One region of the Massilia sp. UYP32 genome, then DNA from elsewhere that is predicted to be linked to it. Evidence: predicted binding sites of a transcription regulator. Region 1 holds the regulator's gene; the other holds the start of a gene.
The links. Region 1 encodes NrdR, which represses ribonucleotide reductase genes. Its sites were predicted from a motif close to CACNANATNTNGTG; they were not measured.

Region 1 (10,989 bases):
TAACATATTGATTTTTATACGATTTTAGTCAGCGCGAGACAGCGTTAGACATTGCTAGCATACGCTCGACGTACCGCGCGATCAGGTCGATCTCGAGATTGACCTGCGAACCGGCCTTCAGGTGCTTGAGGGTGGTGACCTCGATCGTGTGCGGGATCAGATTGATCGAGAAGCGGCAGACCTTGTTGCCGTCGGCTTCCAGGTCTTCGACCCGGTTGACGGTCAGCGACACGCCGTTGACCACGACCGAGCCCTTGTACGCCAAAAACTTGCCCAGCTCGTGGGGCGCATCGACGATCAGCTCGAACGACTCGCCGACCGGCGCGAAGCTGTGCACCACGCCCAGGCCATCGACGTGGCCCGAGACCAGGTGGCCGCCCAGGCGCTCGGCCAGGGTCAACGCCTTTTCGAGATTGACTTCGCCAGTTGCTTCCAGGCCCACGGTCTTGTTCAGGCTCTCGCGCGAGACGTCGACGGTGAAGGCCCGGTCGGTCTTCTCGACCACGGTCATGCAGGCGCCGTTGATGGCGATCGAGTCGCCCAGGGCGACGTCGGCCAGCGGCAGCGGGCCGGCGTCGACGACCAGGCGCACGCCCGCGTCCAGGCCGCCCGCCAGGGGCGAGACGGAAGTGATGTTGCCGACGGCGGCGACGATTCCAGTAAACATGTGATTCCTTCGTGTTGGTTCTAGTTCAGTGTCAGGCGGCCGGTTCGACGAATCGGGCCAGGATGCGCAGGTCGTCGCCCACGCGCGCCACGTCGTGGAAGCGCATCTGGCGACGGTCCGCCAGGCGCTCGAGCGCGGGCAGGTCGAACATGCCCTGCCCCGGCCCGATCAGGCTCGGCGCCAGGTAGGCCAGCAGCTCGTCGACGCAGCCTTCGCGCACCATCGAGGCGTTCAGCTTGGAACCGGCCTCGACGTGCACTTCGTTGATCTCGCGCCGGCCCAGCTCGCGCATCAGGGCCGGCAGGTCGACCTTGCCGCGCGCATTCGGCAGCGTCAAGACCTCATGGCCGGCCGCCGCCAGGGCGGCGGCTTTTTCCGTGTTCCCGGCGGCGGCCACGATCCAGCATGGCTCGCCCTGCAGGATGCGGGCGTTCAGGTCGATCTCGAGGCGACTGTCGACGATCACGCGGCGCGGCTGCAACGGCGTGTCGACGCCGCGTACGGTCAGCTGGGGATTGTCGGCCTTGACGGTGCCGATGCCGGTGACGATCGCGCTGGCGCGTGCGCGCCAGGCATGGCCGTCGGCGCGCGCCTGCTCGCCCGTGATCCACTGGCTTTCGCCGCCGGCCAGGGCGGTGGCGCCATCCAGGCTCGCCGCGACCTTCAGGCGCACCCACGGCAGGCCGCGCACCATGCGCGAGAAGAAGCCGACATTCAGTTCTTGCGCCGCCTCGGCCAGCACGCCGGCCTTGACCTCGATGCCGGCCGCTTCGAGCTGGGCCAGGCCGCGCCCCGCCACCAGCGGATTCGGGTCGACCATGGCCGCCACCACCCGCTTGAACCCGGCCTGCACCAGGGCGTTCGAGCAGGGCGGCGTGCGGCCGTGGTGGCTGCATGGTTCCAGCGTCACGTAGGCAGTGGCGCCGTGCACGTCGTTGCCGCGCGCCGCGGCGTCGCGCAGCGCCTGGATCTCGGCGTGCGCCTGGCCGGCCGGCTGGGTGTGGCCGGCGCCGATCACGACGCCGTCCTTGACGATCACGCAGCCGATGCGCGGATTCGGCGCGGTGATGTACATGCCGCGCGCCGCCCAGTCCAGGGCCAGGGCCATGCCGTCGGTATCGTTCAGGATCAGTTCGCTGTAGCTTGTCGCCATATCCTTGGTCGCCATCTTTTTCCTTCAGGGCGGCGCCGCGGCGCCGTCGCACCCGTCTTCGCGGGCGGGGTTGCACAGACGCGCACGCCCGAGCATATTGATTTTAATACGGCGCACCCCGCCGCCATGGAACAGCGACAGCGTGCCGAGGCGCGATGCGGCGCTGTTCGTGTCGCTGCAGCTGCGTCCCGCGCCATTGTAGGCGATGTATTGCGGCGGCGCAGGGCTGGTGAAGGAATAGCTGACCTGCATGCCGTCCGGCAGAGGCGAGCGCACGGCCAGGATCTCGTCGCCCTCGCCCGGCCGGCGGTCGTCGTCGCGGTCGACGTAGACGGTCCAGCCGCGCGACCAGTCGCGGCCAGCGGCGTCGTTGGGCGTGAGCTTGACCCGCTCGTTGCGCGCGATCGCCTGCGAACGGGTGAGCTGGATCGCCCCATGCAGGTCGCCCGACGCAGCGCGCAACTGCTGGCTGCGCACCAGGTCGTGCAGACTGGGGGCCGCCACCGCCGCCGTCACCGCGACCATGCCCAGCACCACCACCAGCTCGGCCAGGGACAGGCCGGCGCAGTAGCGCTGCCGCATCGCCCGCATCATGGCGAGCCTCATGGCCAACAGCGCGCCGACGGCCCGCTGGCCGTTTGCCGGCCGCTGCTGTCGAGCGTCAGGACGCCGCAATCGGGGTCGGCGAATCCGGCGTCGACATTGGCGGTGCCGGGCCGGGCGCGCAGCTCGATGCAGTGGGCGATCTCCTGGCCGGGGCAAGCGTAGCCGTCCAGCTCATGGGCGCTGGCGGCTGCGCTGTTGCCGGTCCAGGTCGGGAACCGGCCGGTGTCGGCGTCTTCGGCGTCGAGCGAGAACGCCAGGTAGGCATGATGCAGCGCGCGGTATTGCTCCTGGCGCTGCATGATGTCCAGCAGCGCCAGCTGGGCCTCGAGGCGGCGCGCCTTCACCATCTGCTGCGTGTACGAGGGATAGACTAGCGCGGCGAGGATGGCGAGGATGGCCAGCACGGCCATCAGTTCGACCAAGGTGAATCCCTTGCTGCCGTTCGTCATCGTCTGTCCTTTCCAGTCGGGTGGCCAGCCGCGCTGGCGGCCGGCAGCGCGAACGCCTCGCTCCAGTTGCCCAGCTCACGCCAGCCCACGCGCCGCCCGCGCGCACCGTCGGGCGGCTTGCGGTAATAGGCCTGCAGCGCGGCATGGGTGCCGGGCATGCTGCCGGCGCCGCGCGCCGTGATGCGATACAGCTGGCCGTCGGGCGTCGCCGGCATCAGCTCGATCAGGTAGCGTGGCGCCGCGAGCGCCAGCGCGCCCTCGCCGTCCGGCATGCGCAGCCCCGTCATGCTGCCGAACAGGATCGCCGGGCCTTCGTCTTCGGCCAGCAGTTCGGCTAGCTGGTCGGGATTGGCCGTGTAGGCGCACAAGCCGTTATAGGGTCGCCCGCCACCGCAGCCGGCGACGAAGGCGTCCGCGCTGCCGCCGGCGATGGCGTTGGCGCGCGCCGAACCGGGTTCGGCGCCGCCTTCGATGTCGCGCTCGGCATCGAGCAGCGCGGCGTCGGCCATCTGCAGCGCCAGCAGGCGGTCGCGTTCGTGCGCGGCGGCGCGCGCGCCCTGCAAGGCGCCGCGGGTGGACGCGATGCCGGTCATGAGCACCGCCAGCATCAGTACCAGGGCGGTCAGGAGCGCGACGCCGCCTTCTCGCCGGGGTGGCGCTGAGTGGAGGATGCGCATATGACGTTCAATCCGGCGCCACCGGCAACGCGATGGTCGCGCCATAGACCTTGCGCATGCGCGGCTCGCCTGCGTCGTCGAGCGCCGCTCCCGCCAGCCGCGTGCCCTGGTCGCCAGCGGAAAATGCGGCGCCATGGTCTGGCCCGAACAAGTCGTAGACGATGCCGGCATCCGCGCCCGGATCGAGGCGCGCGCCGTGCAGCAGCAGCGCGACCCGGACCAGCGCCACCCGCTTCCAGTGCGTGCGCTTGCGCAAGTCGGCCGCGCGTTCGTCGGGCGTGGCCCCGACCGGCGCCAGCGCCGCATCGAGCGCGCCCAGCTCGGTCGCATTGACGTAGCGCTCCGGCACGCGGTCGCCGTCGGCATCGAGGCCGTACAGCACCTGGAAGCCGTCGACCCGGCCCGCCACCGCATCGGACGACCAGCTGCTGGCGCCCCGGTACTTGCAACGCAACTCGGCATCGCCCTGGGCATTGCGCGCGACGTAGAAGATGCTCCAGCCCTCCTCGTCGCGGTGCACGGGAAAGCCCGCGCAATCGAGGGTGGCGCCGTCGCCATTGGGCGGCGCGCCGCTGCCGGGAAAGCGCAGGGCCAGCACGTCGCTGCCATTGGCTTCGTCCGGCAAGGTCGCATCGATGCCGGCGCCGGTGCGCTCCAGTGAACTGGCATCCAGGCCGGCCAGCCGTGCCGGCGCCGCCGGATCGGAGGCCGGATGCGCCGCCCAGTCGACGTGCGCCGCGAGGCGGATGGCGCGCGCCAGCGCATCCACGGCGTAGCGGCCGCTGTCGTCCATCTCGGACGCTTCCATGACGGCGGCATGCGACCGCACGCTGGTGATCAGCAGCGAGCCGCTGGCCAGCAGCACCGCCAGGCCGAGCGCCATCGCCACCATCAGCTCGGCGATGGTCAAGCCGGCCTGGCGCCGGCGCGCATTGAAAACCCTCATCGCGCCACCAGCAGCACGTAGCCCGGCCCGTCCTGCGTGCCATGCCAGCCGATCTTGATCGCCACCGGAGCAGTTGCTTCCCCACTGCACGCCCAGCGGTAGCGGCCGTGCTCGTCATCCCATGGCGCGTCGTCGCGGCAGACCGCGATGCGGCCCGATGGAAAGCCGCGGTGCAGCGCCAGGCGCGTCTCGCGCAGGTCGAAGGCGGCCAGCGCCAGCGGATCGCAGGCGCCCGCGCCGAAGCACGGGGCGCCGCCCGCCGGCGGGCCGGCGCCGAGCGCCTTGTAATCGAGCGGAACATAGGGATTGGCGCCGTCCGGCAGGCTCGCCACCTGGGCGTTGGCCTGCATGCGTGCGGCCAATGACGTGGCCAGCAGCGCCGCTTCGGAGGTCAGTGCGGCCTGCTGGCGCGTGCGCTGCGCGGCCAGCTGCGCCGCGCTGGCGCCGACCACGCCGACCGCGAGCACGAACAAGGCCACCAGGACTTCGATCATGGTGAAACCGCCCGGGCTGCCGGGGAGACGCGCCTGCATGAGATCCTCCGCTAACGATGTGTGAGCAGAGACGTTATCAGGCAGGGTTCAAGCGCCCATGCGTCGACGCAAGCATGCGTCCGGCAATAAACGGAACTTGGAAACGACGTCAGTTGTCGAGCTTGCGCTGATGCCCGACTTCGGCCAGCGCCGCCTGGAAGGAATCCAGGTCCTCGAAATTCTTGTAGACGGAAGCGAAGCGGATATAGGCGATCTTGTCGAGCCGCTTGAGCTCTTCCATCACGAGTTCGCCGACGTACACGCTCTCGACTTCGCGCCGGCCGCTGGTGAGCAGCTTTTCCTCGATCGACGCGACGGCGCGGTCGATCGCCTCGGCCGCCACCGGACGCTTGCGCAATGCCAGCATCAGGCTGCCGCGCAGCTTGTTTGACGCGAACTCGGTGCGGCTGCCGTTCTTCTTGACGATGATCGGCATCGACAGCTCGATGCGTTCATAGGTGGTGAAGCGCTTGTCGCACTTGCCGCAGCGGCGCCGGCGCCGGATGGCGTCCCCTTCCTCGGATACGCGGGTATCGAGGACTTGTGTTTCTTCATGCTGGCAAAAGGGACATTTCATGGCGCCGGGGCTGCAGGTACTACATGGATACTGAGCGGGCCGGCGAACCGGCCCTTACATCGCGATGGTCAGCGAGCGCTTATCGGGCGTACACCGGGTACTTGTCGGTCAGCTTCTTGACTTCGCCCTTCACGCGCTCGATGGTCGCGGCGTCGTGCGGGTTGTCCAGCACGTCGGCGATCAGGTTGCCCACGGTGACCGCGTCTTCTTCCTTGAAGCCGCGGGTGGTGAACGCCGGGCTGCCCAGGCGGATGCCCGAGGTGACGAACGGCTTCTGCGGGTCGTTCGGGATGCCGTTCTTGTTGCAGGTCATGTGAGCCTGGCCCAGGATGGCTTCCGCTTCCTTGCCGGTCAGGCCCTTGGCGCGCAGGTCGACCAGCATCACGTGCGATTCCGTACGACCGGACACGATGCGCAGGCCGCGTGCGATCAGCGTCTCAGCAAGTGCTTTGGCGTTCTTGACGACCTGCTTCTGGTATTCCTTGAACTCCGGCGACAGCGCTTCCTTGAACGCGACGGCCTTACCGGCGATCACGTGCATCAGCGGACCGCCCTGGATGCCCGGGAAGATCGCCGAGTTGATGGCCTTTTCGTGCTCGGCCTTCATCAGGATGATGCCGCCGCGCGGGCCGCGCAGCGATTTGTGGGTGGTCGAGGTGACGAAGTCGGCGTGCGGCACCGGGTTCGGGTATTCACCGGCGGCGATCAGGCCGGCGTAGTGCGCCATGTCGACCATGAAGTAGGCGCCGACGTCCTTGGCCGCCTTGGCGATACGCTCGAAATCGATGCGCAGGGCGAATGCCGACGCGCCGGCGATGATCATCTTCGGCTTGTGCTCGCGCGCCTGCTTCTCGAGCGCGTCGTAGTCGATGTCTTCTTCAGGGGTCAGGCCGTACGAGACGACATTGAACCATTTGCCCGACATGTTCAGCGCCATGCCATGGGTCAGGTGGCCGCCTTCGGCCAGCGACATGCCCATGATGGTGTCGCCCGGCTTGAGCATGGCGAAGAACACGCCCTGGTTGGCCTGCGAACCCGAATTCGGCTGGACGTTGGCGGCTTCGGCGCCGAACAGTTCCTTCAGGCGGTCGATCGCCAGCTGCTCGGCGACGTCGACATATTCGCAGCCGCCATAGTAGCGCTTGCCCGGATAGCCTTCGGCATACTTGTTGGTCAGCTGCGAGCCCTGCGCTTCCATCACGGCCGGCGAGGTGTAGTTCTCGGAGGCGATCAGCTCGATGTGGTCTTGCTGGCGAGCGTTTTCTTTTTGAATTGCATCCCACAGTTCCGGGTCGATATTGGCGAGCGTATGGTCTTTGGCAAACATGTAAAACTCCAATCGATAGTAATCCAGGCAACTGGTGGCATTGACAGGCGGGAGCCGGGGCGGGCCGTAGGCACGGGCGCAGGCAGCCGCGATCGAACGCGTACCGGTTGATGGCTGCCCAGGCGAACGGCGTATGGCGTCTCACGTTCCCCGGTGGGTGCCCACCTTTGCCGCGCCGCGCATCCGAATGGTGCGCGCACGCGGTGTTTCGCCAGTTACGTGAGACGTAAGGACTCCAAATTGTACTGAACTCCCCATCGTAGGGCAAGGAAACCGCTGTGCCGGCCGGGAATGCACGGCGCCCAGCGGACCCGTGGTCGTTTCGGCTACAATTTTACGGTTCGGCAGCGCGCCTTGCCTTTCTCGCCTGTCATCCTGTTGCCATCCAAGGACCCATCATGATCGTCTTCATCACCGGCGCATCGGCCGGCTTCGGCGCCGAAATGGCGCGCACTTTTGTTTCACATGGCCACCGCGTCGTCCTGGCCGCGCGCCGCACCGACCGCATCGCCGACCTGGCGCGCGAACTGGGCGACAGCGCCCTGGCCGTGACGCTGGACGTCACCAGCCGCGCCTCGATCGAGGCCGCCCTGTCCGGCCTGCCGCCGGAATGGAAACAGATCGACGTGCTGGTGAACAATGCCGGCCTGGCGCTGAATACGGCGCCGGCCCACGAAGTGCCGTTGGAAGACTGGGAAACCATGATCGCGACCAACTGCCAGGGCCTGGTGACCATGACCCGCGCCGTGCTGCCGGACATGGTGGCGCGCGGCAGTGGCCTGGTGATCAATATCGGCTCGGTGGCCGGCCACTATCCTTACCCGGGTGGCAATGTATATGGCGCAACTAAAGCCTTCGTCGAGCAGTTCACGCTGAACCTGCGCGCCGACCTGGTCGGCACCGGCGTACGCGCCACCAATATCGCGCCGGGCCTGTGCGGCGGCACCGAATTCTCGAACGTGCGCTTCAAGGGCGACGACGCGGCCGCGGCCAGGGTCTACGAGGGCACGCAACCGCTGACCGCGAAGGACATCGCCGACACCGCTTTCTGGATCGCGACGCTGCCACCGCACGTCAACGTCAACAGCATCGAGCTGATGCCGACCTGCCAGGGATTCTCGCCATTCAACGTGCGCCGCGGCTGAAAAGGCGCGCGATATCGGTAGGGTCGGCGGCGCCCCCGCCAACCCTACGCATTCACCACCCTGCCCAGCAAGACCAATCACGCACCTATCATTTGTGAGAAAGTGTTACAGTGATTGGTCTTTTAACCACGTTTCAAGTCTACTACTGCTCAAAAGCACGCCCCCGTGCTATCAGACCGCAAAACTTTTCCGCTTTCAACGTACGTCAGCGTACATATTAAAGTGGAAAGTCGCGTAAAATATTTCCCGTTTTCATTAATTCGGCAACAAAGAATGCCTTCAGTGTATAACTGGCCAGTCAGGGTTTATTACGAGGATACCGACGCCGGAGGCATTGTCTATCATGCCAACTACCTGAAGTTCTTCGAGCGCGGCCGTACCGAGTTCCTGCGCGCGCTCGGCATCGAACAACAAACGCTGATCGACGCCGACCATACGGCCTTCGTCGTCAGGAGCATGACCCTCGATTACCGCTACGCCGCCCGTCTCGACGACGAACTGAGCATTCGCACCAGCGTGACGAAAGTGGGCGGCGCCTCGGTTCAGTTTCTCCAGGAAGCATGGTGCGGCGAGGTGCTGCTCAATTCGGCCAATGTGAAGATCGGCTGCGTTGACGTACGAACCACGCGTCCCCGTTCCCTGCCCGACGACGTGGCTGCTAAAATGCGTGCCGCCTGAAAAATCATATAAGTTAAGCCATGACCGCAACCCACGACCTTTCGTTTGTATCCCTGATCGCCAATGCCCACGTGCTGGTGCAGCTGATCATGGCCTTGCTCTTGCTGCTGTCGATCGTGAGCTGGACTTATATCTTCCGCAAGGTGTTCGCGATCCGCGCCGCGCGCGCCCAGACCGAGCAGTTCGAGCGCAGCTTCTGGGCCGGCGGCAACCTGCACACCCTGCACCAGAGCGCCAGCAGCCAGCGCGACCAGAGCGGCCCTCTGGCCCGCATCTTCGAGGCCGGCATGGGCGAATTCATCAAGGGCAAGCAGGCCTCGCGCGAAGCCCTGGACATGAACTCGGTGCTCGACGGCGCCCGCCGCGCCATGCGCGCTTCGTTCCAGCGCGAACTCGATTCGCTCGACACCCACCTGAACTTCCTGGCGTCGGTCGGTTCGGTCTCGCCGTACATCGGCCTGCTGGGCACCGTGTGGGGCATCATGAACTCGTTCCGCGGCCTGGCCAGCGTCGAGCAAGCCACCCTGGCGGTGGTCGCTCCCGGCATCGCCGAAGCGCTGATCGCGACCGCGATCGGCCTGTTCGCCGCAATCCCTGCCGTGGTCGCGTACAACCGCTTCACCCACGACATCGACCGCCTGGCGAACCGCTTCGAGAGCTTCGTCGAAGAATTCTCGAACATCCTCCAGCGCCAGTCGCGCTGATCCGCCCACGAGAACCGGGAGAGCATCGGGATGGCATTTTCCAGCAGCATGCGCGGCGGACGTCGCCGCAAATTCAAGTCCGAGATCAACGTCGTGCCGTATATCGACGTGATGCTGGTGCTGCTCATCATTTTCATGGCGGTGCCTGCGAATGAGGCGCCTAGTGTTGTCAATTTGCCACGCGCCGAGAAATCCGCGCTGCCGCCGGACACGTATATCCAGATCTCCATCGAGCCGGGCAACAAGCTCTCGATCGGCGTGCACGGAAAAGTAAAAGTCGCCCAGGACGAAGTGGCCGACCGCTCCGCCCTGCTGCAGCGCCTGCAGGCATTGCACGACGAGAATCCGGACTTTCCGGTCCTGATCGCGGGCGACCGCGACAGCAAGTACGACGACGTGATCCAGCTGATTTCGGAAGCCAAGAAGATGGGCATCAACCGGGTCGGCCTGGCCACCCAGTGACGCCGACGCCATGACCGCACCGAAGTCCGCCAACCACGGCACGCCCTACCACGTGCCGCCTGAACCGAAACCGCTGCCATCGTTCCTGCTGGCGGTGGCGGTGCACGCGGCGTTGCTGGCCTTCCTGGCGATCGGCGTGAGCTGGCAAAAGGTCAATCCGGTCTCGGTCGAGGCCGAGGTGTGGGACATGTCGGTGCAGACCGCCGCGGCGCCCGAATTGCCGCCCGAGCCCGCGCCGGAACCAGAACCCGAACCGGAACCCGAGCCCGCGCCGGAACCGCCGCCACCTCCTCCACCGGAGCCGGCGGTGGAGCGTCCTGCGCCGACGCCCGATCCCGAGATCGCGCTGCGCGAAGAAAAGAAACGCAAGGAAGAAGAAGCGAAGAAGGCTGCCGCCGAAGAGAAGAAGCGCAAGGAAGCCGAGGAGCGCAAGCGCGAAGAGGCCGAGCAGAAGAAGCGCGAGGAAGCGGAACAGAAGAAGCGCGACGAAGCCGAGAAGAAGAAACTCGAGGAAGCCGAACGCAAGAAGAAAGAGCTCGCGGAGAAGAAAAAAGCGGACGCTGCCGCTGCCGAGAAGAAGAAAAAGGCCGAGGCTGCCGCCAAAGCGGAAGACGCTCGACTCGACAAGTTGCGCAAGGAAGAACTGCAGCGCATGGCCGGCGCCATGGGCAGCACCGGCACCGCCGCGAAATCGACCGGCCCGCGCAGCGATGGCGGTTATATCGCCGCGATCACGGCGGCGATCAAGAGCGCGACCGCCTATCCGGGCAATACCGACGTGGCCGGCAATCCGCGCGCCACGTTCCGGGTGGAGCAGTTGCCAACCGGCGAAATCATGTCGGTGCGCCTTGTGAAAAGCAGCGGTGTGCCAGAATTTGACAGGGCAGTGGAAAATGGTATCAAGAAAGCATCTCCGCTTCCCAAGAAGAAGGACGGGACCGTGGAGCGTACGCTTGACGTGAATTTCTCGATGAAAGATTACGATTGATTCGGTTCGAACCAGTTTTACTAGAGACACCATGAAAAAACTTCACATTTTGCTGTTCAGCGTTTCCCTCGCAATCG
Region 2 (10,989 bases), on a different contig from region 1:
ATAGACGTCGGCCGAGACGGTCAGGACTTTCTTCTTCTTTTGTTCCTTGAGGTACTTGGCCAGCTTACCAGTGGTGGTGGTTTTACCCACACCCTGCAGGCCGGCCATCAGGATGATCGCCGGCGGCTGCTGGGCGAAGGAAATCTGGGTGGCTTCAGGGCCGAGGTCGGCGCCCATCAGGGCGGCCAGCTCTTTCTGCACCACGCCGACCAGGGCCTGGCCGGGCGACAGCGAGCCGACGACTTCTTCGCCCAGGGCTTTTTCCTTGACCTTGGCGATGAATTCGCGCACCGCCGGCAGCGCCACGTCGGCCTCGAGCAGGGCCATGCGCACTTCGCGCAGCATTTCCGCGGTGTTCGCCTCGGTCAGGCGGGCCTCGCCGCGCATGGTCTTGACGACCTTGGCAAGGCGTTGGGTGAGGTTATCTAGCATGTCTACCTAATAGAAAGAAGCGCAAGAAAAGCGCAGTCGGATCTGGCGCGGGTCGCCAACGCATCATTTTACCTTGCAGCGCGGCCTCCCGGCATAGCGCGCCTGGCCGAACCTGGCCGAACCTGGCCGAACCTGCCCTGTACCGACCATTTTTACCGAATGCCGTCGCCTTTTGGGATAGCGCAAACACAAGCCGCGGTCGCCATGGTGTATTGCCTACTGGCCTTTCCGGCAAGCATTAGTGTTAACAATCGGTCCAAGGAGAACTGATATGAGGGAGATGTTTGGTAAGACATTGGTTGCGCTCACCCTGGTGGCCGCCGGCGGTAGCGCCACGGCCCAGGACGTGGTGCGGCTGGGGAATCTCAAGTTGGCGCATTTCGGCGCCGTGTCCTATATCAAGGAAATCGCCCCAAGCTGCGGCATCCGGGTCGAGGAAAAGATGTTCGCCAAGGGGCTGGACATCATGCAGGCCATCATCGCCGGCGAGCTGGACGTGGGCGCGACCGCGTCCGAGGCCGCGATCCAGGGCCGCGCCGGCGGCGCTCCGGTGGTGGTGGTGGCCGGCTTCGCGCGCGGCGGGGCGCGGCTGGTGGCGCGGCCCGAACTGAAGATCGCGTCCATCCTCCAGCTCAAGGGCAAACGCGTGGGCGTCACCCGCGGCGGCATCCAGGAAGTGCTCCTGATGGCCGAACTGGCGCGCAACAAGCTGAGCGCCGACACCAGCGGCCGCAAGGACGTCCAGCTGGTGTACCTGTCCTATCCGGAGCTGAACCAGGCGCTGCTGGGCCGGCACATCGACGCGATGATGCAATCCGAGCCGCAATCGTCGCAGGCGATCAATATGGGTTTCGGGAAGGAGGTCATGAAGCCCTACGGGACGCCGATCGGCGAGCCGGTGCGCACCATGGTCATGACCGAGAAGTTCTACCGCGAGCGCCGGCCGCTGGCCGAGAAGTTCATGCGCTGCTTCGTCCAGGCCACGCGCACCTTCATCGACCGGCCCGACGTCGCCGAACACTATGTGCGCCAGTCGATGTTCAAGGGCCAGATCACGGTGGCCGACTTCCGCGCGGCGATGGCCAATTCGCCGTACTCCTACGACATCACGCCCCAGCACATCCAGGTCACGACCGACGTCATGGCGCAGACCGGGGTGGGGCGCATGGCGCGTCCGCCGCTGGCCAGCGACTGGGTCCGCACCGACCTGCTGGCCTCGGCCAAGAAAAGCCTGAACATCCAGTAAAGGGAGACGACATGGAACGCATCGAACGACGCAAGACGCCGCGCCGGGGTTCGCGCAATGCGCGGCTCCGATGGAACGACGCCACCGGCCTGGTGGTGCCGGTGCTGGCGATCGCGCTCTGGCAATGGGTGGCGGCCAGCGGCCTGGTCGACCGCCAGGTGCTGCCGGCGCCGCTGGACGTGTGGCGCAAATGGGTCGACTACCTGCTCCCGCTCGAGCCGTTCGCGCAGTACACCGACGGCGGCTGGCTGAAATGGGCGCTGTCGGGCGAACTGCCGGTCGACGTCGTCGCCAGCCTGTACCGGGTGGTGGTGGGCTTCGCCATCGGCGCCGGGCTGGCGCTGCCGCTCGGGCTGGCGATGGGAGCCAGCCAGCGCGTGCACGCCTGGATGAATCCCCTGGTGCAGGTGCTGCGGCCGATTCCGCCGATCGCCTACATCCCGCTGGCGATGCTGTGGTTCGGGCTCGGCAATCCGCCGGCGGTGTTCCTGATCGCGATCGGGGCGTTCTTCCCGGTGTTGATGAACACGATCGCCGGCGTGCGCCAGGTCGACGGCATCTATCTGCGCGCGGCGCACAACCTCGGCGCCGGCAAGCTGACGATGTTCCTGCGCGTGATCCTGCCGGCGGCGGTGCCCTACATCCTGTCCGGCGTGCGGATCGGGATCGGCACTGCCTTCATCGTCGTGATCGTGGCCGAGATGATCGCCGTGAACAGCGGCCTGGGTTTCCGCATCTCGGAGGCGCGCGAGTACTTCTGGTCCGACAAGGTCATCGCCGGGATGATCAGCATCGGCGTGCTGGGCCTGTTGATCGACATCGGCGTGAATCGGCTGAACAACCATCTGCTGCGCTGGCACCGCGGCCTGGAGCACTGACATGAACGACATCCATATCCGCATCGAAGGCGTCAATAAGGTGTTCGGCGCCGAAGACCATGAAGTGGTGGCCCTGCAGGGCATCGACCTGGAGATCCCTCGCGGGCAGTTCACCTGCCTGCTCGGCCCTTCCGGCTGCGGCAAGTCGACCCTGCTCAATGCGGTGGCCGGCTTCGCGCCGCCGTCCTCGGGCGCGATCCTGGTCGACGGCCGCCCGGTCACCGGGCCGGGGCCGCAGCGCGGCATGGTGTTCCAGGAATACGCGCTGTTTCCCTGGATGACGGTCGAGCAGAACATCCGCTTCGGCCTCGAGATCAAGCGCATGCGCGGGCCGGAGATCGAGCGCCGGGTGAGCGACCTGCTGGGGCTGCTGTCGCTGGCCGACTTTCGTACCCGCTACCCGAAGGACCTGTCCGGCGGCATGCGCCAGCGGGTGGCGATCGCGCGCGTGCTGGCGCTCGATTCGCCGATCCTGCTGATGGACGAACCCTTCGGCGCGCTCGACGCGCTCACCCGGCGCAACCTGCAGGACGAGCTGCTGCGCCTGTGGGCCGAGCTGAAAAAGACGATCCTGTTCGTCACCCACAGCATCGAGGAGGCGATCTACCTGGCCGACCGCATCGTCGTGATGACCTACCGGCCGGGGACGATCAAGCGCGACCTCCTGGTCGAGATCGCGCGCCCGCGCGATCCGGCGGCGCCGGAATTCAACCAGCTCAAGCGCGAGCTGGGGCTGATGGTGATGGAAGAGCAGGCGCGGCATCACAACGACGAGTTGCGGATGGCGGCGGTGGATTGAACGCCCGCCACATATATATATGCATGGCGTCGCCATCGGCGGGGCGGGAGGGGCTTCCCACCGGCGTTCGCCGATGGTGTAGACTCTTATTATGCAGAACTCCCTCTTCCTTGCCGCTGCCTTCCTGTACGCGGTATGCGCCCTGCTGCCGTCGCGGCTGGGCGCCGTCATCTCTGGCGTGACCGCCGGGGCCTGGGCCCTGCATGGCGTCGCGCTCGGCATGGACGTGATGGTGCCGGGACGGCTGCGGGTCGGCTTCGCCATCATGATTTCCAGCGCCTTGTGGGTCTCGGTGGCCGCCTACTGGTTCGAGAACCGCAATTTCGCCCTCGACGGTCTGCGCCGCCTGGTGATGCCGTTCGCGGCGGCGGCCACCCTGTTGCCGCTGCTGTTCCCGGGCACCCTGACGCCGCTGGCCGGCAAAACCGCCGCCTTCGGCTGGCATATCGCGGTCGCGGTGCTGGCCTACAGCACCCTGACCATCGCCGCGTTCCACGCCGTGCTGATGGCGCTGCAAGAAACGCGGCTGCATACCCGCACCGCCGGCGGCGGCTGGTTTGGCTCCGCGCTCGACCAGCTCCCGGCGTTGCTCACCATGGAAAAACTGTTGTTCCGTGTGATCTGGATCGGCTTCGTCCTGCTCAGCCTGACGGTCCTGTCGGGCTTCGTGTTCTCCGAACAGGTGTTCGGCCGGCCGCTGCTGCTCGACCACAAGAGCGTGTTCGCGCTGCTCTCGTGGGCGCTGTTCGCGGCGCTGCTGGCCGGGCGCAAGTGGCAGGGCTGGCGCGGCAAGACCGCGCTGCGCTTCACGCTGGCAGGCTTCGCCACCCTGGCGCTGGCCTACGTCGGTAGTCGCTTCGTGCTCGAAGTCGTCCTGCACCGGGGAGTCTACTGATGCGTATCTTGTTCTGGATTGCCCTTATCGTCCTCGTGGTCTTCGCCGTGCGCAGCAAGCTGCGCGCGCTCGCCAAGCGCAACGGGGTTCCTCCGCATATGCAGCGCGGCCCGGCCGCGCCGACCGGCCAGATCGAGGCCATGGCCCAGTGCGCCCATTGCGGCGTGTATTTCCCGGCGTCCGAGTCGGTGCACGCCGACGGCCAGGACTACTGCTCGCCAGGCCACGTGCGCCTGCCGCCCAAGTAGTTGAAGCCCGCGTCCGGCAGGCTGTCGGCGGGCGCGCGCGTCACCCTGTGGCGTTCGCTCCAGACCTTCACCGTCACCCGCATCGTCATCGCCCTGGTGCTGCTGCTGTACCTGGGCGTCGACCTGGAAAGCGGACAGCTGCGCCCGGACCCGGTCAACACCGAAACCTGCGTCTTCTATGTGCTGGCCGCCGCGCTGTTCGCGCTGGCGGCGCGCTGGCAACGGCGTTTCCTGATCCAGCTCGGGGTGCAGATCGGCGTCGACCTGGCCGTGATCTCGCTGCTGTATATCGCCGCCGGCGGCATGCGCAGCGGCCTGGGCATCCTCTATCTGTTCCCGCTGGCCGGCGCCGCGATCCTGGCGCCGCTGGTGCTGGCGCTGTTCTCGGCGGCGGTCGCGACGCTGTTCCTGCTCGGGCTGAACGTCTGGCAGCTGGTGGTCGAGGGGCGCGACCCGCCGCTGATGCAGGCCGGCCTGTTCGGCGCCGCCTTCTTCGCCGGCGTATTGATGGTCAACCGCCTGGCGGCGCGCCTGCTCAAGCAAGAGGAGCTGGCGGCCCGGCACGGCGCCGACCTGCGCATCCAGCAGGCGATCAACGAGATCGTGATCGCCGACGTCGGCGACGGCATCCTGGTGGTGGGGGAGGACGGCGCGGTCTTCACCGGCAACCCGGCGGCGCGCCGCATGCTGGGCCTGCAGGTCGACGCCGGTTTTTTGCTGCATGCCGTGCCGGCCTTCGAGCCGGTGGCGCTGGCCTTCGACGCCTGGCTGGCCGGCCCCGACAACGACAAGGCCTTCGTCACCCTGAAACCCTACCGCGAAGGCGACGGCGCCGGCGATGGTGAAGCTGAAATTCGCGGCCGGCGCGACCAGCCGGTGCACCTCAAATTGCGCTTCGCGCGCGTGGCCGACGGTGTCGACGCGGCCGGCCGCAGCGTGATCTTCATGCAGGACGTGAGCGCGATCGAAAACCAGGCGCAGCAACTCAAGCTGGCCTCGATGGGCCGCCTGACCGCCAGCATCGCGCACGAGGTGCGCAACCCGCTGTCGGCGATCGGCCACGCCACCGAGCTGCTGGCCGAAGACCTGCACGGCCCGGCCGAGGTGCGCCTGCTGAAGATCGTGCGCGACAACGTGACGCGCGTGAACCGCATGGTGGAAGACATCCTGCAGCTGTCGCGCAAGGCCCAGCCGAACGGCGAACCGGTGGCGCTCGGCCCGTTCCTGGAAGAGTTGAAGGCCGAATTCTGCGAAATCCACGGCCTGGCCGGTGATATAGTCTATATAGGCGATCCGGGCGGCAGCGCGGTGCGCTTCGATCCGCTGCACCTGCACGAGGTCTTGCTCAACCTGCTGAACAACGCGGTGCGCTACGCCAGCCGCCAGCCGGCCAGCATCCGCATCTTTCCGGCGCGCGACGCCGCCGGCCGGCGCGAGCTGCACGTGCAGGACGACGGCCCCGGCATCACGCCGGAAGTGCGCGACCACCTGTTCGAGCCCTTCTATACTACGTCGAGCAAGGGGACCGGCCTGGGACTCTACCTGGCGCGCGAACTGTGCCTGAACAACGATGCGAAACTCGATTATGAATACCGGTTCGACCCGTCCGCGCTGGGACCGCGCAAGGCCAGCGGCCGCTTTGTCATCACTTTCGCGCTCGAGTAAGCCATGAGCGCGCCCCGCATCCTGGTGCTCGACGACGAAGCCGACCTGCGCGAGCTGCTCGAGATCACCCTGCTCAAGATGGGCCTGGACGTCGACAGCGCCGCCACGTTGCGCCAGGCACGTGCCTTGTTCGAGGAACACGACTACGCGCTGGTGCTCACCGATATGCGCCTGCCGGACGGCCAGGGGCTGGAACTGGTGCGCGAGATCGCCGCCTCGGGCAAGGGCACGCCGGTCGCCGTGATCACCGCCTACGGCAGCGCCGAGAACGCGGTGGTGGCGCTCAAGGCCGGCGCCTTCGACTACATCGCCAAGCCGGTGGCGCTCGACGCGCTGCGCGTGATGGTGCGCTCGGCCCTGAAACTGTCGGAAGGGGGCGCCGCGGCGCCTGACGGTGGAGCGATTGCGTCGCGCATGATCGGCCATTCCGCCGCGATGCAGTCGCTGCGGGCGCAGATCGCGCGCCTGGCGCGCTCGATGGCGCCGATCTCGATCACCGGCGAATCCGGCAGCGGCAAGGAGCTGGCGGCGCGCGAGATCCACGCCCAGAGCTCGCGTGCAGGTAAACCCTTCGTGGCGGTGAACTGCGGCGCGATCCCCGAAACCCTGATGGAGGCCGAGTTCTTCGGCTACCGCAAGGGCGCCTTCACCGGCGCGGCCGAGGAACGCGACGGCTTCTTCCAGGCCGCCAACGGCGGCACCCTGATGCTCGACGAAGTGGCCGACTTGCCGCTGGCGATGCAGGTCAAGCTGCTGCGCGCGATCCAGGAGCGGCGCGTGCGCAAGATCGGCGCCACCAGCGAGGAACCGGTCGACGTGCGCATCATCAGCGCCACCCACCAGGACCTGGCGCGCTGCGTCGAGACGGGCAAGTTCAGGCAAGACCTGTTTTATCGCCTGAACGTGATCGAGCTGGCGCTGCCGCCGCTGCGCGAGCGGCTGGACGACCTGCCCCTGCTGGCGAACGGCATCCTGGACCGGCTGGCCGGACCGGGGCAGGCGTCGCTCGGGCCGGGCGTGCTGGAGGCATTGAAGGCGTATTCCTTCCCCGGCAATGTGCGCGAGCTGGAGAACGTGCTGGAGCGGGCGCTGGCGTTCGCCAACGATGGCGTGATCCAGGTCGGGGACTTGTCGCTCAAGGCGGCGCGGCCGGTGGAAGGGGGGCGGGGCGAGACGGCCACACCCGTCGCCACACCGGCGCCGGTGTTGGCGACCCCCGCCACCGATCCGGCGCCGCCGCCTGAACCCAGGCCTATGCCTGCCCCGGTCGCGCTTGGCCCGGCCGAACTGCCGAGCAACCTGCCGGAGTATCTCGAGCAGGTCGAACGCGACATCATCGGCCGCGCGCTGCAGCAAACCCAGTTCAACCGCACCCAGGCGGCAAGCCTGCTGGGGATCAGCGTGCGCCAGCTGCGTTATCAAATGCAGAAACTGGACATCAGCGCGCCGGACGATTGACGACATTCCTAGGGGTTGGCGGCTCTGCCGCCGACGCGTGCAACGGGCGCTGACGATCACCGCGTCGGCAGGATTTGCCGACGCTACCGATCGCGTCCAGTCACCTGTCTATGTTACTTTGTGGTAATTATTTTGGTGCATAATGCGCTGTGGTGGAGCATGCGCGCCTCGTTTTGATTCCTGCGTAATTTGCCCATTTGGCGCAGATTTTTCTGATGTTAGTGCTTGCTCACCGTGTGCTCCCCTTCTTTTGTACGACGCTGAAATGTCAAGACTGCGCACGCCAAAAAACAAAAAAAATGACCATTTATTAGCTTGCCTCGATCGCAAGCGAGGTACTACAATTAGTCTCATATCAAAGCTTGGCACTAGATGTAGTGGTAGCAGACCGAACGGCACTAGCATTTTGGCCAGCTGAGAGTTGTCCGCACGTTGTCCACAAGTTGCCCACAAATTGCCCACACGTTTGTTCAGCGACTTGTCTATTAAGCATCTGCTGACAAGCTTTATTTACATATTCTTAACCCTGCTTCTCTGGTTTGCCAGCATCGGCCACCGGCTGGCGGGGATTTGTTTTGCTTTTAATTTTGTTGACGGACCGCGGCGCCATCCGCCACCCGGTTCTCATGTACAAAGGCGGTCCGCCGCTCATCCTGGAGGCTCAATGCAAACAGCACAGAACATCTCGATCAACCAACACGTCACCCCAGGATCGGCGTCGACCAGCCCAACCCCGGCCGAGATCGTCGCGCGCGGCGATTACCGCGTCATCCGCCGCAACGGCGCCGTCGTCGCTTTCGAGCCGAACAAGATCTCGGTCGCGATGACCAAGGCCTTCCTGGCCGTGGCCGGCGGCCAGGGCGCGGTCTCGGCGCGCATCCGCGAACTGGTGGAACAGCTGACCGGCAACGTGGTGGCCGCGCTGGTGCGCCGCCAGCCGAACGGCGGCACCTTCCACATCGAAGACGTGCAGGACCAGGTCGAGCTGTCGCTGATGCGTTCGGGCGAACACGACGTCGCGCGTGAATACGTGCTGTACCGCGCCAAGCGCATGGACGAGCGCCGCGCGGCCAAGGAAGCTCTAGGTGGCGCGCCGGTCGCCGCGCCGCAGATCCACGTGGTCGACGGCGGCGAACGCCGCCTGCTGGACATCAACGACGTCCACGCCCTCGTGAACGCCGCCTGCTCGGGCCTGGAAAAGCACGTCGACGCCGACGCGATCGTCGCCGAGACCCTGAAGAACCTGTACGACGGCGTGCCGGTCGAAGAGCTGTACAAGTCCGCCATCCTGGCTGCCCGCGCGCTGATGGAAAAAGACCCGGCCTACAGCCAGGTGACCGCGCGCATCCTGCTGCACACCATCCGTAAAGAAGTGTTCGGCCACGAAGTGCCGCAAGCCGGCGCCGCCGCCGAATACCTGACCTACTTCCCGCAATACGTGGCGAAGGGCATCCAGGCCGAGCTGCTGGACGAAGAGCTGGGCAAGTACGACCTCGAGCGCCTGGCGAAGGCCATCGTCGCCGACCGCGACCTGCAGTTCGGCTACATCGGCCTGCAGACCCTGTACGACCGCTACTTCCTGCACGTGCGCGACGTGCGCATCGAGATGCCGCAGGCCTTCTACATGCGTGTCGCGATGGGCCTGGCACTGCGCGAAGACGACCGCGAAGCGCGCGCCATCGAGTTCTACAACCTGCTGTCGTCGTTCGACTTCATGAGCTCGACCCCGACCCTGTTCAACTCGGGCACCCGCCGCTCGCAGCTGTCGTCGTGCTACCTGACTACCGTCGGCGACGACCTGGAAGGCATCTACGACGCCATCAAGGAGAACGCGCTGCTGTCGAAGTTCGCCGGCGGCCTGGGCAACGACTGGACTCCGGTGCGCGCGCTGGGCTCGCGCATCAAGGGCACCAACGGCCGTTCGCAGGGCGTGGTCCCGTTCCTGAAAGTGGTCAACGACACCGCCGTGGCGGTGAACCAGGGCGGCAAGCGCAAGGGCGCGGTGTGCGCCTACCTGGAAACCTGGCACCTGGACATCGAAGAATTCCTGGACCTGCGCAAGAACACCGGCGACGACCGCCGCCGCACGCACGACATGAACACCGCGAACTGGATTCCCGACCTGTTCATGAAGCGCGTGATGGAAAAGGGCAGCTGGACCCTGTTCTCGCCGTCCGAGACGCCAGACCTGCACGACCTGACCGGCAAGGCCTTCGAGAAAGCCTACCTGGCCTATGAAACCAAAGCGGCCAACGGCGAAATGGCGGTCTTCAAGAAGATCGAAGCCATGGACCTGTGGCGCAAGATGCTGTCGATGCTGTTCGAAACCGGCCACCCATGGATCACCTTCAAGGACCCATGCAATATCCGTTCGCCGCAGCAGCACGTGGGCGTGGTGCACTCGTCGAACCTGTGCACCGAGATCACCCTGAACACCAGCGCCGATGAAATCGCTGTCTGCAACCTGGGCTCGGTGAACCTGCCGCAGCACATGAAGGGCGATGGCCTGGACCACGTCAAGCTGCAAAAGACCATCCGCACCGCGATGCGCATGCTGGACAACGTCATCGACATCAATTACTACGCGGTGGAAAAGGCGCGCAACTCGAACCTGCGCCACCGTCCGGTGGGCATGGGCGTCATGGGTCACCAGGACTGCCTGCACATGATGCGCATCCCGTTCGCGTCGGAGCAAGCGGTGAAGTTCGCCGACGTTTCGATGGAAGCGGTCTGCTACTACGCCTACCTGGCGTCGACCGAGCTGGCCGAAGAACGCGGCCGCTACGAGACCTACACCGGCTCGCTGTGGGACCGCGGCATCCTGCCGCAGGACTCGATCAAGCTGTTGGCGGAAGAACGCGGCGGCTACCTGGAGCAGGACACCAGCGAATCGATGGACTGGACCCCGGTGCGCGAGCGCATCAAGCAGTTCGGCATGCGTAACTCGAACTGCGTGGCGATCGCCCCGACCGCGACCATCTCGAACATCATCGGCGTGTCGGCCTGCATCGAACCGACCTTCCAGAACCTGTACGTGAAGTCGAACCTGTCGGGCGAATTCACCGAGATCAACTCGTACCTGGTGCGCGACCTGAAAGCGCGCGACCTGTGGGACGAAGTCATGATCGCCGACCTGAAGTACTTCGACGGTTCGCTGTCCAAGATCGACCGCGTGCCGCAAGACCTGCGCGACATCTACGCGACGGCCTTCGAAGTCGAGCCGAAGTGGCTGGTGGAAGCCGCCTCGCGCCGCCAGAAGTGGATCGACCAGGCCCAGTCGCTGAACATCTACATGGCCGGCGCCTCGGGCAAGAAGCTGGACGAGACCTATAAGCTGGCGTGGCTGCGTGGCCTGAAGACCACCTACT

Region 2: ABIB42_RS20825 (ribonucleoside-diphosphate reductase subunit alpha) is a predicted target of NrdR. The motif match lies at 7,988-8,001, and genes of this name have one in related genera.

What each region holds. Positions count from the first base shown of each region.
Region 1 covers NZ_JBNDIK010000024.1:2,786-13,774, reverse strand. Annotated here, with positions in the region: gene ABIB42_RS18670 (riboflavin synthase) at 29-667, opposite strand; gene ribD (bifunctional diaminohydroxyphosphoribosylaminopyrimidine deaminase/5-amino-6-(5-phosphoribosylamino)uracil reductase RibD) at 699-1,835, opposite strand; gene ABIB42_RS18660 (GspH/FimT family pseudopilin) at 1,845-2,414, opposite strand; gene ABIB42_RS18655 (type IV pilin protein) at 2,423-2,875, opposite strand; gene ABIB42_RS18650 (pilus assembly PilX family protein) at 2,872-3,552, opposite strand; gene ABIB42_RS18645 (PilW family protein) at 3,560-4,498, opposite strand; gene pilV (type IV pilus modification protein PilV) at 4,495-5,031, opposite strand; gene nrdR (transcriptional regulator NrdR) at 5,141-5,608, opposite strand; gene glyA (serine hydroxymethyltransferase) at 5,688-6,935, opposite strand; ZMP/ZTP riboswitch at 7,045-7,164, opposite strand; gene ABIB42_RS18625 (SDR family oxidoreductase) at 7,334-8,080, shown strand; gene ybgC (tol-pal system-associated acyl-CoA thioesterase) at 8,354-8,758, shown strand; gene tolQ (protein TolQ) at 8,779-9,462, shown strand; gene ABIB42_RS18610 (biopolymer transporter ExbD) at 9,493-9,924, shown strand; gene tolA (cell envelope integrity protein TolA) at 10,037-10,912, shown strand; gene tolB (Tol-Pal system beta propeller repeat protein TolB) at 10,944-10,989, shown strand, end outside.
Region 2 covers NZ_JBNDIK010000028.1:24,108-35,096, forward strand. Annotated here, with positions in the region: gene ffh (signal recognition particle protein) at 1-432, opposite strand, end outside; gene ABIB42_RS20790 (ABC transporter substrate-binding protein) at 704-1,678, shown strand; gene ABIB42_RS20795 (ABC transporter permease) at 1,690-2,556, shown strand; gene ABIB42_RS20800 (ABC transporter ATP-binding protein) at 2,558-3,355, shown strand; gene ABIB42_RS20805 (cytochrome C assembly family protein) at 3,447-4,250, shown strand; gene ABIB42_RS20810 (PP0621 family protein) at 4,250-4,498, shown strand; gene ABIB42_RS20815 (two-component system sensor histidine kinase NtrB) at 4,499-6,163, shown strand; gene ABIB42_RS20820 (sigma-54-dependent transcriptional regulator) at 6,167-7,621, shown strand; gene ABIB42_RS20825 (ribonucleoside-diphosphate reductase subunit alpha) at 8,286-10,989, shown strand, end outside.